Regions from separate parts of the Planococcus alpniumensis genome, predicted to be linked through region 3. Evidence: riboswitches for the same ligand, from Rfam matches in the RefSeq annotation. Region 3 holds a riboswitch; each other region holds the start of a gene.
What was found. Region 3 has a riboswitch for S-adenosylmethionine ahead of G3255_RS12255 (methionine biosynthesis PLP-dependent protein). Riboswitches for the same ligand answer to the same signal wherever they lie in the genome.
Positions count from the first base shown of each region.

Region 1: linked by a shared signal. The riboswitch ahead of G3255_RS06220 (methionine ABC transporter ATP-binding protein) and the one ahead of G3255_RS12255 (methionine biosynthesis PLP-dependent protein) in region 3 are both predicted to bind S-adenosylmethionine.
Region 2: linked by a shared signal. The riboswitch ahead of G3255_RS14545 (methionine ABC transporter ATP-binding protein) and the one ahead of G3255_RS12255 (methionine biosynthesis PLP-dependent protein) in region 3 are both predicted to bind S-adenosylmethionine.

Region 1 is NZ_JAAMTH010000001.1:1,225,695-1,231,220, reverse strand. Features, by position in the region: gene G3255_RS06235 (dicarboxylate/amino acid:cation symporter) at 1-218, opposite strand, end outside; gene G3255_RS06230 (MetQ/NlpA family ABC transporter substrate-binding protein) at 458-1,288, opposite strand; gene G3255_RS06225 (methionine ABC transporter permease) at 1,383-2,051, opposite strand; gene G3255_RS06220 (methionine ABC transporter ATP-binding protein) at 2,044-3,069, opposite strand; SAM riboswitch class I at 3,160-3,264, opposite strand; gene G3255_RS06215 (thioredoxin family protein) at 3,300-3,623, opposite strand; gene G3255_RS06210 (ribonuclease M5) at 3,625-3,966, opposite strand; gene gcvH (glycine cleavage system protein GcvH) at 4,027-4,407, opposite strand; gene G3255_RS06200 (arsenate reductase family protein) at 4,485-4,841, opposite strand; gene G3255_RS06195 (hypothetical protein) at 4,997-5,143, shown strand.
Region 2 is NZ_JAAMTH010000001.1:2,877,944-2,883,469, reverse strand. Features, by position in the region: gene G3255_RS14560 (M20 family metallopeptidase) at 1-87, opposite strand, end outside; gene G3255_RS14555 (MetQ/NlpA family ABC transporter substrate-binding protein) at 152-985, opposite strand; gene G3255_RS14550 (methionine ABC transporter permease) at 1,071-1,721, opposite strand; gene G3255_RS14545 (methionine ABC transporter ATP-binding protein) at 1,711-2,742, opposite strand; SAM riboswitch class I at 2,875-2,987, opposite strand; SAM riboswitch class I at 3,175-3,289, shown strand; gene G3255_RS14540 (O-acetylhomoserine aminocarboxypropyltransferase/cysteine synthase family protein) at 3,389-4,678, shown strand; gene metX (homoserine O-acetyltransferase MetX) at 4,691-5,526, shown strand, end outside.
Region 3 is NZ_JAAMTH010000001.1:2,393,007-2,398,532, reverse strand. Features, by position in the region: gene ystJ (NADP-dependent malic enzyme) at 1-113, shown strand, start outside; gene G3255_RS12260 (aminotransferase class I/II-fold pyridoxal phosphate-dependent enzyme) at 257-1,429, opposite strand; gene G3255_RS12255 (methionine biosynthesis PLP-dependent protein) at 1,422-2,546, opposite strand; SAM riboswitch class I at 2,623-2,722, opposite strand; gene G3255_RS12250 (antibiotic biosynthesis monooxygenase family protein) at 2,920-3,225, shown strand; gene G3255_RS12245 (hypothetical protein) at 3,222-3,590, shown strand; gene G3255_RS12240 (cobalamin B12-binding domain-containing protein) at 3,595-4,245, shown strand; gene G3255_RS12235 (STAS domain-containing protein) at 4,223-4,984, shown strand; gene G3255_RS12230 (cation diffusion facilitator family transporter) at 5,131-5,526, shown strand, end outside.

The DNA.
Region 1 (5,526 bases), 1.2 Mb from region 3:
AGCCCCAATAATTTCCCTGAACCTTTTCCAAGCTTTGCAATGCCTGGTGCAATAAAACCGAGAATAATCAATGGCACGATAAAATTCAAGAACCCGCCGAAAATTCCTGTGAACGTAGCAAATACACGGACGAGTTCCTCTGGCGCCACAGAGCCGATGAGTACGCCAAGCACAATGGCCAGCACAATCCGCGGCAGCAAACCGAATTGAAATTTCATGTTCTTGTCCTCCCTGTGTAAACAGTTGTTTATTTGTTATTATGTGAAATTACCATAGTTTTCGAAAAGCTAATAGCTTTTTTCTAAATCACGTAATATTTTTATTATTCTGGAAAAATGACCTAAAAACTTTCACGCTTAGTTTTAGTCTACTTACCACGGCATTTCACCTGAACCAGGGCATTTTATGCGCACGAAAAAACCAGCCCATTCTAAAGAGAATAGGCTGGCTAAAAGGTTTATTGTTCGACTGGAACGATTGACCCGTTCCATTCTTCCAAGATGAAGTCTTGGATTTCTTGCGACGTCAATACGTCAACCAAGGCTTGAATGTCTTCGTTATTTTCGTCTCCCGCTTGAACAGCAATGACATTGGCGTACGGAGAATCTGAGCTTTCAAGAGCGATGGCATCTTCCATCGGGCTCAATCCAGCATCAATTGCATAGTTCGAGTTGATCAATACCGCATCGCCTTCACCCGCTTCATACATTTGCACAAGCAAAGCTGCTTCGTACTCTGTATCAAACTGCAGGTTTTTCTCATTTTCTACGATATCGCTAGTTTCGGCCGTCGTCTTGTCGATGCCTTCTTCCAACGTGATCAAACCTTCCGCTTCGAGCATAGCCAGGATGCGGCCATGGTCAGCGACTGAATTACTCATGAGGATTGTCGCATCTTGCGGCAAATCTTCAAGAGACGAGTAGTCTTGAGAATAAACGCCGATCGGCTCGATGTGAATGCCGCCAGCACTTACAAAGTCATAGCCATGATCAGCAATTTGCGATTCCAGGTAAGGCGTATGTTGGAAATAGTTTGCATCCAAATCGCCTGATTCCAAGTCTTGGTTTGGCAAGATGTAATCTTGGTATGTCTGAATATCCAACTCGATGCCCTGTTCCTCCAAAATCGGTTTAGCCTGTTCAAGGATTTCAGCATGCGGAACGTTCGAAGCCCCAACTGTCAATGTGCTCGTTTCTCCTTCTGATGCGCCGCTGTTGTTTTCTTCCTCTGCCCCGCAAGCGGATAATGCCAATACTGCTGCAAATGAACCAAATACTAATTTTTTCATTACAAATTTCCCCTTTTCTTCTATTAAATGTAGTTTTTATTTTTTTGGACTAAAAAGCCCTATTTTCTCCAGTAATTCCATGACGGTGCGAAATTTAACGCTTGTCTGCTTTTCTAGTTAAGTAATCACCGATAAATTGGACAATGAATACAATGACCAGAATCGCAATCGTCGCCATCAAGGTGACGTCTTCTCGGCTTCTTTGGAAACCGTCCAGGAAGGCAAGGGTCCCTAGCCCTCCTGCGCCGATAATGCCAGCCATTGCGGTGTAGCCCACCAATGCGATAGCTGTCACCGTAATCCCAGAAATCAATGCCGGCTTGGATTCAGGAAGCAATACTTTGCGAATGATCGTCCAAGTCGTCGCTCCCATCGACCGGGCAGCTTCGATGACGCCTTTGTCGATTTCCTTTAACGCAATAAGCACCATGCGGGCATAGAAAGGAGCTGCCCCGATGATCAATGCCGGAAGCGCAGCGTTCGGTCCGCGAATGCTGCCGATCAAAAATTTCGTAAACGGAATCAGCAAAATAATTAAAATAATGAAGGGAATCGAACGGAAAATATTAACGAAAGCACCCGTCAGCCAGTTGACGATTTTGTTTGCCCATAACTGGTTCGGTGCGGTAAGGAATAAGACGATCCCCAGGACCAAACCAATAACAAATGTGAAAAACGTGGACATGGCCGTCATATAAATGGTTTCGAGTGTTGCTTCCCACATATCCGCCCAATCTACGTTCGGGAATAAGGTCTCAAGCATTGCCCATCACCTCCGTCTGTACATCATGTGCACCGAGGAAAGCTAAAGCTTTGTTTATTTCATCTGCAGTGCCCTTCAGTTGAAGGATGAGCGTTCCATAAGCACCCCGTTGGGTATGGGAGATGTTGCCGTGGACAATATTGACTTCCACTTTATATTCCCGGATCAGCTGAGTCAGGATCGGCTGCTCTGCCTGGTCCCCGACGAATATCAACTTGACCAATTGCCCTTCCGGATATTGCTCGCGCAGATGGCGGACGGTCTCTGCTGAATCTTCCGTCTCGGTTACTTGGGCAACAAAGCGCTTCGTGATCGTTTCCTTCGGATGCTGGAAGACATGCAGCACTTCGCCAAGTTCAACGACGCGTCCGCCTTCCATCACTGCCACGCGATGGCAGATCTTGCGGATGACGTGCATTTCGTGCGTGATCAAAACAATCGTCAAGCCGAGGCGCTTGTTAATGTCGACCAATAATTCCAAAATCGCATCGGTCGTTTGCGGATCAAGAGCCGATGTCGCTTCATCGCACAAAAGCACTTCCGGGTCATTCGCCAGCGCACGGGCAATGCCGACGCGCTGCTTCTGACCGCCGGAAAGCTGGGCTGGATATGCGCTTTCGCGTCCTTCGAGGCCAACCAGTTCGATCAGCTCTGCAGAACGCTTGCGCCGCTCCTCTTTCCCGACTCCTGCAATCTCAAGCGGGAATTCAATGTTCTCGCGGACGGTCCGCGACCACAGCAAATTGAAATGCTGGAAAATCATGCTGACCTTTTGGCGGGCTTTGCGGAGTTTCGGCCCCGAAATCGCCGTGATGTTCTGGCCGTTGATTTCAACGGAGCCTTCGCTCGGTTTTTCCAAACCATTTAGCAGGCGGATCAAGGTACTTTTCCCCGCTCCGCTATAGCCGATAATGCCAAAAATTTCACCGACCGGCACCGTTAAGTCGACATGGTCGACAGCCGTCAAGCGCGCTTTGCCAGTATCAAAAACTTTTGTCAATCCTTTTAACTCAATCATGATTGGGCACTCTCCTAAATCTTTTGCTAATAAAAAAGCCTTCCTGCTCAGATAAGCAGAAAGGCACATGTGTAAACACAATAAACCGTTCTCTCATCTTTCAAAGTTTTCACTTTGAGTGACTTGGCACCATTTCATTTTCATGACGGTTGCCGGGCTTCATCGGGCACTTCCCTCCACCTCTCTTTATAAGAGCTACGCTATTAAGTTAATTTCAGAAATTAAATTTATCATGGCTGGCTGTATTCGTCAACCGTTTTCAATTTCTCGTACAAATACGGCACCGACTGGAAAGCATAAACCTTGTCTGTCACTTTGCCATTCTGTGAAATCAACAGGCACGGCACACTTTCCACTTCATAAAGCTCCGCCACTTCCTGTACATAATTCAAATTGGCTTTGCCCATTGGAAGGTCTGGCAAAAGCTCTTCCACCACGCCGAGCATCTTGCTGGCCACTTGGCACGTGCCGCACATCGGCGTATACAGATAATAAGCTGAAACAGGCTGTGTGTTTTTTTCCTTCAGCCATTCTTTATGTGTCCATTCATTCATGCTAGTCATTCCCTGCTACTGGATTTAAGACCCGTACATCTGCTGCGATGAGCACATCGATCAGCTTCCGCAGCGGCGTCGTCGCCACCTCTTTATAACTTCGGTCGACATGGAAATGGCGGGCTTCCGGAAACTCACGCTTGATGAGCTTGCGCAATTTATCGCCTGAAGCGTCCGCATCGACCAGGATGATGATATCCTGCCCTTCAAAAGGCAGCAGCATTTCCTCGAGTCTTGTAGCACTCACTGTACCATTTGTGCAAAGAATCGTCACGGGTTCTGCAATCAATGGCGCTATCCGGGTTTTGTCGCTGATCCCTTCAACCACTATCACTTTCTCCATACGTATCCCCCCAGAAAACCTTATATGAAAAAAAGCGCCATAAAGAGGCGCTTTCAGAACTTACTCGTTTGTCATTTCTTTATATTCGTCAGCTGACATCAATGCATTGACCTCATCTTCGGAAGGGGCTTCCACAACGACCATCCACGCTTTTTCATAAGGTGATTCGTTGACGAATTCCGGGCTGTCTTCAAGCTCAGAATTGACTTCGACGATTTTCCCGCTGATTGGCGCATACAATTCCGATACTGTTTTAACGGATTCGACGCTGCCGAATGGCTCGTCTTTTTTCAGCTCGTCGCCGACTTGCGGAAGCTCGACAAATACGATGTCTCCAAGTTCATCTTGCGCGAAATGAGTAATGCCGATACGTGCTTTGCCGTCTTCGACTTTGACCCATTCGTGTTCTTTTGAATAGCGAAGCTCTTGTGGTGTGCTCATCCAAACCCCTCCAAATATGTAATTGACTCAATTTTAGTTTGCCACAACCAAGGATGAAAAACAAGATGACAAACTTGTCAGCTCCATGTATTTCCGTAAGCCTCTTCCTTGAAGCCAAGTGTCGCCTGAGAGCCGTCCCATGCAAGCGGGCGTTTGATGAGCATGCCGTCTGATGCTAGCAATTTGTATTGCTCATCTGCTGACATTTCCGGCAGCTTTTCCTTCAGTTCGAGTTCACGGTATTTTTTGCCGCTCGTATTGAAAAACTTCTTCAGCTCGATGCCGCTCGTTTGGTGGATCTCTTTCAGCTGTGCCGCGGAAGGCGGATTTTGCGAGATATCGATATAGTCGAACTCCGCATCATTTGCCTCAAGCCATTTCTTGCCTTTTTGGCAGGTCGAGCATTTCGGGTAAGCGTAATACTGGATCATCAAATCTCCTCCTGTCTTGTAAATCAAGCATATCAAAATGCCCCGGAGCAGTCGACTGGAAGGGAGTTAGTGAAAATTGAATTGAAAATGTGACTTTCTTGTATGAAAAATCGGATGTCCATTTCGACGGACGCTTTCGGGCCCACAGGATGTGGGTCATGCAGCTGGCGCGACAGGACGTCGCGGTGCCAGCTGCCAGGACACGGCTTCAGCCGCTTCCTTCGCTGCGCTCAGTCCAGGGTCTTCAGCTCGTGCTATTTCCGCAGGAGTCGCCGTCTCCATTCCCATCCGGTATTGTGTATTGAACGAAGGAAAAACCTTAAATGCTAATTAAATCTCACCGTTTCTGTTGCTCTCAGAAGAAACACTTTATACAAAAATTATATAACTCCTCTTCGTGCATGTCTTAAACAAAAAAAGGAAAAGGTTTTTCCTTCCCATTCTCAGAGTGTTGAAGAAGTTTAATAAGTCGGTATAAATTAAAATCGGACCATCTTTTCGACATTCAAAATCAAAGACCTATTTAAGTATTTGGAAAATTGTTCGCTCGTAACCCCTTCTGCTCACTAATGTTGCGCATTACTTTCGCAAAGATAATGTCTCCCGTAGGCCGACCTTATCTTTCCAGTGGAGCAGCGTAAGCGACGAGACAACCGAGCCCCCGCAAGGAATGAATGAGCGAAGCTTA
Region 2 (5,526 bases), 480 kb from region 3:
GATGGCATGGCTGATGCGTAAATATTGAGCACGGTTCTTGTCGATCGATTCCGTAATCGTCTCGCGTGCTTCGCTAATGATGGTCATGTGATTGTCCCCCTCGAATGGAATTTCATTTTTAACGGCGTGCAACTGCAGAGTGACTGTCTTCTTATTGGTAATCAACTAATTCTTCAACCGAAACGAAAGTCGGGATTTGAGCGCCTTCTGTGTGTTCGATGACAAATTCAGCTGTGTCTTCTTCTTGGTACAATTCGACGATGCGCTGATACGCTTCGTTATCTTCTTCGCCAGCTTGTGCGGCTATCAGGTTGATATAAGGTTTTGCCGTATCGCTTTCACGGGCAATCGGGTCTTCTGTCGGGTTCAATCCTGCATCCACTGCGATGCCGTTGTTGACGATGGAAGCAGCCACGTCAGCCATAGCGCGCGGCGTATGGGCGGAAGTCATCGGGACGACTTCAATGTTTTTCGGGTTGTCGATAATGTCTTCTGCTGTTCCGGTCAATCCGGCGTCATCGGATAAAGTGATGAGCCCGGATTCATCGAGCAAGAGGAGTGCGCGGCCCATGTTGGTCGCTTCATTCGGCATAGCGATTTGGGCGCCTTCGGGAAGTTCTTCGATGGATTCGTATTTGTCGGAATACAAGCCCATCGGCGCAATGACGGTAGAGCCGATCGGTACGATGTCGACATTGTGCTCTTCGACAAATTCATCGAAATACGAGATGGTCTGGAAGGCGTTCAAGTCGAGTTCGCCTTCAGCAAGTGCCAAGTTCGGGGCCACATAATCCGAGAAGGTGATGATGTCGAGTTCGATGCCTTCTTTAGCGGCTTTGTCGCCGACATAATCCCAAATCGTCGTGTCCGATCCACTGATGCCAAGTGTTACTTTCGTGGTTTCGCCTGCTGAGCTATCGTCTCCACATGCGCCGAGAAGCGCGGCGATGCCTGCTGTTGCTAAAAGAGCTGTAATTTTTTTCATGATGAAATCCTCCAATGGTTTTTTTGAGTGATTGTGCTGATGAATAAATCGCTTGATTGAATTTAATTGATGTGAATAAAAGGACTTAGCTCCGGCGTACTCTGCGGGACATGAGGTTGCCGAGCGATTGGACGCCCTGCACAAGGACGACCAGAATCGCGACAGTCAAGAGCATGACCAATGTGTCGAAGCGCTGATAGCCGTAAGTGATGGCCAAGTCGCCGAGTCCGCCGCCTCCAATCGCGCCAGCCATGGCGGATGCGCCGATCAGGCCGACGATAGCGATGGTCAATGCCAGGACAAGCGAGCTGAGCGCTTCCGGGATAAGGAAGCGGAAAATAATCTGGCCGGGAGAAGCGCCCATCGCCTGAGCTGCTTCGATGACGCCTTTATCGACTTCAAGCAATGAGTTTTCGATGAGGCGGGCGATATACGGCCCTGCGTAAAACACCAATGGAACGATGGCTGCGGCCGTGCCGATCGATGTGCCGACAATGACGCGCGTCAATGGAATGATGGCGACCATTAAGATGATGAATGGAATCGAACGGAAGATATTGATGACGATGTTCAATACGTTAAATACAGCTTCATTTTCAAGCAGATGGCCCTTTCTCGTGACGACCAGCAAGATGCCAAGCGGCAAGCCGATGAAGAGCGAGAAAACGAATGATGCACCCGTCATGTAAAGGGTCTCCCATAAAGCTTCTAAAATTTGCGATTGATCAACCTGCATGTTGCTGCACCTCCTCTACTTGGATATTGTCGTTTCGGATTGAGGCGAGTGCCCGGTCGATTTCTACGAGTGCGCCGTCGAACTCGACAATCAAGTTGCCGTATGGAATGCCTTGGAGTTCTGTAATGTTACCGAACAGCACATTCAAATCGAGCTGGAATTCACGTGACACCCTCGACATGAATGGCTGCCCGACTGAATTCCCGGTAAACTGCACACGGTAAATCGGCCGTGTGCCGTCGTTGTGGCGAATCTGCTCAAGCAACGAATCCGGCAATTCATCGTTCATGACAGAACGGACGAAACGCTTTGTCGTCGCGTGCTGAGGATTGGTGAACACTTCAAACACGCTGCCTTGCTCAATGACGCGTCCTTCTTCAAGCACGGCTACTTTGTCGCAGATTTCCCGGATGACGCCCATTTCGTGTGTAATGAGCAAGATGGTGATATTGTATTCTTGATTGATGCGGCGCAGCAGATCCAGTATGGACTGAGTCGTCTGCGGGTCGAGCGCTGACGTTGCTTCATCGCATAGCAGTATGGACGGGTTTGTGGCGAGTGCCCGCGCAATGCCAATTCGCTGCTTTTGCCCGCCGGACAATTGATCCGGGTATTTTTTCGCTTGGTCGGCAAGCCCGACAAATTCCAATAGTTCCGCCACTTTCCGGTCGACTTCCGCTTTCGGAGTCTTTGCCAGGAGTAGCGGCATCGCGATATTATGATGCACTGTTTTCGAGTTCAGCAAATTGAAATGCTGGAAGATCATGCCGATGTCTTTTCTTGTATCGCGGATTTTGCGTGCGCTTAAAGTGGAAATATCTTCTCCGTGGATGAGCACGCGTCCTGTTGATGGGCGCTCGAGCAAATTCACCGTGCGGATCAACGAGCTTTTTCCTGCGCCGCTGAACCCGATGACGCCGTAAATTTCTCCGGTTTCGACGGTCAAGTCAATGCCATTGAGCGCATGGACTTGCTGCTTGCCGGATACATAAGTTTTCTTGACTGCTTCAAATTGAATCATGGTGTCCCTCCTGTGGCTGCAAATAACGATTCGAATGAGTGCGAACGAACACTTTCTTGAAATAACAACAAAAAGCCCTCTTTTTTCTTATGCGCAAGAAAAAAGAGGGCTTCAAAATATGAAACCATCTCATTCTCATCTTCCAAATGCTAGAGCATTTGCAGGAATTAGCACAGTTTTCGCTGGTTTGCGAATCTGCTGCCGAAACGTCATAGGGCCTGTCCCTCGGTTTCTCTGGATAAGAAAGTGATGTAAGCTATTCAATTCGTGATTCCTACTCTATTTTGAAATAGCGAAAAAGTCAACAGCTTTCACGTAATTTTTTTTCGGTAGATGAGCTACTTATAGTAGTTAAAATTTTTAGAAAAATATCCTTGACTTTAGCCAGGGCTGTCCTCTATACTTTTCCACAAGCAAAAAAATAACTGAATACTCTTATCACGAGAGGCGGAGGGAATAGGCCCTACGATGCCCGGCAACCAACAGGCTCATGTCTGGAAAGGTGCTAAATCCTACAGCGCGCATTTGCGTCGCTGAAAGATAAGAGGAGGCAAATCCGTATATAACGGCCCTCTTCTTTCTGAAGAGGGTCTTTTTGTGTCCTCCTCAAACCGAAAAACTATTACAAAAACAGGAGGAATTGACAATGACAAACTTCAAACCAGAAACTCTTCTATTACACGGCGGCCAAGAGCCGGATCCAGTGACAGGCGCTCGCGGCGTACCGGTCCATAAAACGACTTCTTATGTATTCAAAGATACCGAACACGCACAAAACCTATTCGGCCTGAAAGAAGCGGGCAATATCTACTCGCGTATCATGAACCCGACAGTCGATGTGTTCGAACAGCGCGTCGCACTTCTTGAAGGCGGCACTGCTGCAGTAGCTTTATCATCAGGAATGGCAGCCATTGCATTCTCAGTATTGAATATAGCTGAAGCGGGAGACGAAATTGTTGCCGACAGCAATTTATATGGAGGAACCTATAATCTATTCGCCAACACATTGCCGCGCTATGGCATTAACGTAAAATTCGTCGATGCCACGGACCCTGAAAATTTCCGTGCAGCGATTACGGACAAGACGAAAGCCTTGTTCGGTGAAATTATCGGAAATCCAAGTTTGAACGTGTTCGACGTCGAGCGGGTAGCTAATATCGCACACGAAAATGGCGTACCGCTTTTGATCGATAATACCTTCGCGTCGCCTTTCGTCAGCAACCCGATCGAATTTGGTGCAGATGTAGTCATCCATTCAGCCACGAAATGGATCGGCGGGCACGGAACGACAATCGGCGGCGTAGCGGTCGATGCCGGACGCTTCAACTGGGACAATCCGCGCTTCCCGAATTATACGGAGCCGGATGAATCCTATCACGGCATCCGTTTCGGAATCGATGTACCGGAAGCGGCATTCGCGACGAAATTACGCGTCCAGCTGTTGCGCGATTTCGGTCCATCGCTCAGTGCGGACAGCGCCCACGCACTGCTTCAGGGACTTGAAACTTTGCATCTGCGGATTCCACGCCACGCGACGAACGCACAGAAGGTCGCGGAATATTTGAAAGACCATCCGCAAGTCGAGTGGGTCAATTACCTCGGATTGGAAGGACATCCATCCAAGACACTTGCTGATAAATACTTGAAAGACAGCTATGGTTCGATCGTCAACTTCGGCATCAAAGGCGGACGGGAAGCCGGCCGCAAAGTGATCGATGGCGTTAATTTATGGTCGCACGTGGCGAATGTCGGCGATGCCAAATCATTGATTATCCACCCGGCGTCAACAACACACCAGCAATTGACAGCAGAAGAGTTGAAAAACAGCGGCGTAACGGAAGAGTTGATCCGGTTGTCTGTAGGATTGGAAAACCACGAAGATTTAATCGCTGATTTGGAGCAAGCGATCCAAGCGGCAGTACTCGAGAACGCGTAAGGAGGGAATCGGATGACGACAGTATCCATCGGCCAGCTAAAACTTGAATCAGGTCAACTATTGCGCGAAGTGGAATTGGCGTATGAACGCGTCGGAGAAAGTTCTGCGCCGGCGATTCTGGTTTGCCACGCGCTGACGGGCGATCAATATGCAGTGGGAACTGCAGATCAACCGGGCTGGTGGTCAGGGCTGATCGGCCCAGGAAAAGCGGTGGATACCGGGCAGTTCCAAGTCATCACGTTCAATGTACTCGGCGGCTGCAGCGGTTCGACCGGCCCGCTTTCGATCAACCCGGAAACCGGTGAACCTTACCGCGCGTCATTTCCTGAACTGACCATCCGGGATATGGTGAGAGCGGAGCGGAAAGCTCTGGAGCTGCTAGGCATCAACCATTTGGCAGCGGTGATCGGCGGTTCTCTCGGCGGTATGAAAACCTTGGAATGGGCAAGCCTGTACCCTGAGTTTCTGGATACGGCGATTACACTCGCCGTAACGCCATATTACGGAGATTATGGTGTGGCGTTCAATCATATCGGGATCCAGGCGATCGAAAACGATCCCGAGTTCCAGTCAGGTGATTATCATCCGGAAACGAGGCTGAAAGGATTTGAAATCGCCCGCATGGCCGGCATGGTGACGTACCGGAGCAGCCAGTTATTCAATGGCCGCTTCGGCCGTGCACGCTGCGGAGAAGAATTTGAAGTTCAATCCTATTTGGATTACCAGGGGCGCAAATTGGCAGGGCGCTTTGACCCGAATAGCTATCTCGTTTTGCTGAAAGCCATGAATACACACGATGTGGAAGAAGTGGAATTAGCCGCCGAACTGCTATCGATCTCCTATAGCCA
Region 3 (5,526 bases):
CGTTCGATCCGCGTGTGGCACAGGCGGTCGCTGAAGCAGTCGCAAGGGCTGCCGAAGAAACGGGCGTTGCCAAAGTATCGCTCAAAGAGCCTGCCCAGCAGATTGTCTTATAATAAATAGAAGAAAGCCTGAATTCCCTCCCCCTGGAATTCAGGCTTTCTTAGGTTTAGTGGCGTATGATGCAAAGGCATGAAAAAAAGACCGTCCGACTCATTAGCTTGATGACGAGTGGGACGGTCTTTTTGAATGAACAAAATTAATCAGCGACGCTGAGCCCTTTGGCAATGGCGATTTTTTCGAGTGCCTGGCTGAAATCGTTGATCAAGTCATCGGGATGCTCAAGCCCTGCGGAGAAGCGCAGAAGCCCATCGGTGATGCCGCGCTTTTCACGTTCAGCGGGTGGCATGGCGGCATGGGACATCGTGGCCGGATAGGACAGGATCGATTCGACCGCACCGAGGCTGACGGCGAACACAGGAATTTCCAAAGCATCTACGAGAATGCGGGCGGCGTCCTTATCCGCCAGGCGGAATGACAGCACACAACCTGCGTGGCTAGCCTGACGCTTATGGATAGGGTTTCCGGGATGAAACGAGAAGCCGGGATAATAGACTTCTTCGACAAGCGGGTGCCTATGCAGATACTCGGCAATGCGTGCGGTCGTCTCGCCGGATTGTTTTGTGCGGGCGCCGAGCGTTTTGATGCCTTGGATCAATGTATAGGAATCCTGTGCGCCGAGCACAGATCCGAATGTGTTTTGGATAAATGCCAATTGTTCGCCGAGGCCAGCATCTTTTGTCACCGCAAGGCCAGCTGTGATATCGCTATGGCCGGAGAGGAACTTCGTCGCGCTGTGGAGCACAATATCCGCGCCGAGTTCAAGCGGATTTTGGTAAAGCGGCGTCATGAAGGTATTGTCGACGAATGTCATGGCGTCGTTTGCTTTCGCCAGTTTCGCAGCCATTTCAATATCGGTAATTTTCATGACGGGATTGGAAGGCGTTTCGATGTAAACTACTTTCGTGTTCGGCTGGAACGCTGCGGCCACTTCGCCGAGGTCGGTCATATCGACGAATGTATAATCGACTTTGAATTTTTCCAGCACCTCCGTAATGAAGCGATAAGTGCCGCCGTAAACATCTTCTGAGACCAGTACATGGTCGCCGGCTTTCAATAGCATAAAGGCCGATGAGATGGCTGCCATGCCGGAAGAAAAGGCCAAGCCCCGCGCGCCGCCTTCAAGTTTGGCGATCGTTTCTTCAAGTGATTTGCGCGTCGGATTGCCGGAGCGGCTATAATCGAACGGACCGAACGAATCGATGCTTTCTTGGTGGAAAGTCGATGATAAATAGATCGGCACATTGACTGCGCCTGTTAATGGATCAATGCCTGCTGAATGGATCAATTTCGTCTCGCGTCGTTCACTCATGGGAAACGACCTCCTTTTCCAGTTTGGCCAGGGCTTGTGACAAATCAGCGATCAAATCTTCTGCCTGCTCGACGCCTACAGAGAAGCGGAGCAGGCGGTTACAGACGCCTCGTGCCGTCCGTTCTGCAATCGGCATATCGGCATGGGTCTGCGTCGCAGGATACGTGATGAAACTTTCCACACCACCGAGGCTCTCGGCGAATGTGATGAGCGACAGGCTCTCGAGGAATTTTCCGACCCATTGTTCTTCGCGCAGGCGGAACGACAGCATGCCGCCTTTTCCAGGGTATAGTACGTCTGTCACGGTCTCTTGAGTTTCAAGGAAGCGGGCGAGTTCTTTAGCGTTCGCTTCGTGTTGGCGCATGCGCAGCGGCAAGGTTTTCAAGCCGCGGATCAACAGCCAGGAATCGAGCGGTGACAGCACTGCGCCGGCTGAGTTATGGGCGTTGAAAAGCTGCTCGCATAAATCCTCGCCTTTTGCGGCGACTAGCCCAGCAAGCACATCGTTATGGCCACCGATGTATTTGGTCGCGCTATGGAGTACGATATCAGCGCCGATTGTGAGCGGCTGCTGCAGGAAAGGCGTCAAAAAGGTATTGTCGACAATCAGCAATAGATCGTGGCGTTTTGCCAGTTGTGCGTACAATCCCAGATCGATTTCCTGCATCAACGGGTTGGTCGGGGTTTCAATGAAAATCGCTTTTGTGTTGTCAGTGATTTTCGCTTCGGCCGTTTTCGGATCGACGAAGGGATCGTATACGGGACGGATATGGTATTTTTCTTTATATTGTTCCAGCAGACGATACGTGCCGCCGTAAATATCTTCAGGAAGCAAAATTTCATCGTTCGGGCGGAACAAGGAGAGGACCAGTTGGATCGCGGCCATTCCAGAGCTGCACGCAAAGCCTGCGTCGCCGCCTTCTAAGTTTGCGATTCCCTCTTCAAGAAGCTGGCGTGTCGGATTTTTCGTCCGCGTGTAATCATAGCCTGTGGATTTGCCAAGGCCTTCATGTTCGTAGGCAGTCGAAAGGTAAATCGGTGGATTAACCGCTCCTGTGCGTTGGTCGCTGCGGTTGCCGAGTTGTACCAGGCGTGTTTCTAAGCTATGTTGTGTCATGATCCTCATCCTTTCAAATCAAAAAGCAGGGGCTTTCTTCTGTGTTAAGAAGAAAGCCCCTGCCGTATATGCTATCTTCTCATCTACTAGGCTGCACCTATTGGAATTAGCACCGTGACAATGTCCGGTTGCTGAGACTTCACAGGGCCAAATCCCTCCATCTCTCTCGATAAGAATCATTTTATATAGTTGTGGTTGGTTGATGTTTTCCATCATACGGTAATTACTTTCGAAACACAAGCGGAATATTGAAAATACTCTTGTAAATGCCCTAAATGCGCTCGCTTTTATTTCGGAAGCTGAAATGGTATGCTGAGGTATACTTTTATCCTGCCCAGCTTATACAAAGTCAGTTGCAAAGGGGTTCTGAATTATGTACATCGTCACATCGACCGTCATTGTACCGGAAGACAAAATACAAGACGTCATTGAAATATATCAAAAACGATCGCGCCGTGTTGACCGGGCGGAAGGCTTCACTTCATTCCGGCTGATCCAAAACACGAAAAAGCGCCATGAATTGACCGTCCACTTGGAATGGCAATCCAAACAGGCATATATGAATTGGGTCAAGAGCCAGGAGTTCAAGGAGATCCATGATTTGGAGAAGAACTATCCTGATCAGGAACTCGCGGGCATTGTCCCGAAAGTCCATCAATACGAAGTGGTGGCCGAATGAACCAGGAGCAAAAACAGCAAATCGCGGAAGTCACGGCAGACGGCATTTACGAAGCGTACCCGAACTTATGGGAACGTTTCGGAGATCGGGGCTATGCCCACACGGTCAAAGACAATCATCACCACTTGGATTACCTTGAAACGGCCTGGGAGCTGCAGAGTGAACAATCCTTTCTTGATTATGCCATCTGGCTCGAGACGGTGCTCGTGAGCCGCAATGTCGAAACTGCGCTCATCATCGATAATTTTCAACGGCTTATCGAAATTGTGCCGCGCTATACTGAAACAACGCAAGGAGATTTCATGCGGGGCTGCCTCGATCGCGCAGTCCGGTTATTGGAGCTCCCTCCACATAAAAGGGGCTGATCAAATGAACGAGTCAACACAGCTTTCGGATCTTTTCCTGCAAGGACAGGAAGAGGAAGCTTTGAAATATGTCCAGGATTTCCTGGAAAGCCATTCGCATGAACAGCTTTACGGCGAACTTTTGACGCCGGCGATGTACCGCATCGGGGAATTATGGGAACAAAATGAGATTTCAGTTGCAGAAGAGCATTTGGCAACCGCCGTTTGTGATTTTGTCTTATCCGCTACGGAACTGCGCAATAAAAATAAAGAGGGACGAAATAAGGCGATGATTTTTGGCCCGGAAGGCGAAGAGCATTATATCGGGCTCAAGATGGTCGCTGCGATGTTCCGCGAAGAGGGATACGAAGTCCGTTATATGGGGCCGAATTTGCCGCTCGATTCAGCACTCCAATCGACTCGTGACTGGCAGCCGGATGTTGTTGCATTGTCGGGCGCACTCGCACACCGCTTGCCGGTTTTGAAAACCTACGCAGAAGCATTTGCACAAGTGGAATCCAAGCCTGCTGTCCTCATTGGCGGCAGGGCCGTCACCTTGTCGAGCTTTGCGGATTTGCATATAAAAGGAGCGGTCGTCGTCCGGGAACTCGGTGCGCTCCGCGAATGGATCCGCACAGGAAAGGGGTCGAACGATGACACGCTCTCCACTGGCTGAATGGCCGCTTCCGGCTTTTCAATTGAACAATAGCTTTACGGTCGTCGACTATTCCCAAGAGGCAGAACAGCTCTTTGGAAATCCAGTGAGATTTTTTGACTTGCTCGATGAAGGCAGCCGCTCCAAAGCGGAACGGCTTTTAAAAACCCGCGGCAGCAAAAAACCTGTCGAATTGAATTTCATCACAGCGGCCGGCTTTTTCTTGGCAGACGTCTATTACCGTTGGGACAGCGATTTTTCGCTAAATCTGGTACTGGTGCCGAAAGATGAACAAATGGCTGCGATCACAGCGCAATTAATTCGCTTGCGGGGGCGCCTGAAAGAAACGGATTATGAATTGCTCAAGGAAAAAGAACGATCGGATGCGCTGCTGGAGAAAGTTCGCGAACTCTCCGCACCATGCATCGCAATCGGGGCAGGCTATGTGCTCATTCCGTTGTTCGGCAATTTGGATGCCAAAAAAGTTGAAGCGATCCGCCCGCATATTGTGACGCGAATCTACGAATACGCAGCTGAAACAGTTGTTGTCGATTTGACAGCGATGGGGACGGTGGCGCAAGAGGGTGTCAGTTACCTGGAATCACTCGTGCAGACCTTAGGCGTCATGGGGATTGATGCGGTCATTACCGGGGTGAAACCAGAGCATGCCCAAAAATTGCATCTGTTGAAACGGGAAATGAATTTGCGTTTTGAAGCATCACTGGAATCCGTCCTGACAACAGCCTCAGAAAATCATTGATGAAACCGGCCATGGGAGCCGGTTTTTTTATGGTTAGGAAGACTAGTGACTGGATATTTGTTTCGTTTTCCATAGGATATTTGGCGATATTTCGGGAATACAGATAGAGAAGAGAATTATAAGAAGCTGCAGCGGAGGTGTTGGCGATGGAATCATCACATGATCATTCACATAGCCGCAATAAAAAAACATTATTGATCGCCTTTTTGATCATCACCAGTTATATGGTGGTCGAGGCGATTGGCGGATACTTGACGAACAGCCTTGCGCTGCTCGCGGATGCGGGACATATGCTGAGCGACTCCATTTCGCTCGGCGTCGGCTACCTGGCCTTTTCCATCGGAGAAAAAGCGGCCGACCAGACGAAGACTTACGGCTATAAACGTTTTGAAATTTTAGCGGCAGTCTTTAATGGAGTAACGCTCGTATTGATTTCGCTTTATATTTTCTATGAAGCCTACCACCGGATTTCCGATCCACCGGAAATTGCGACTTCTGGGATGCTGGCCATTGCGGTCATCGGCTTGCTCGTCAATATCCTC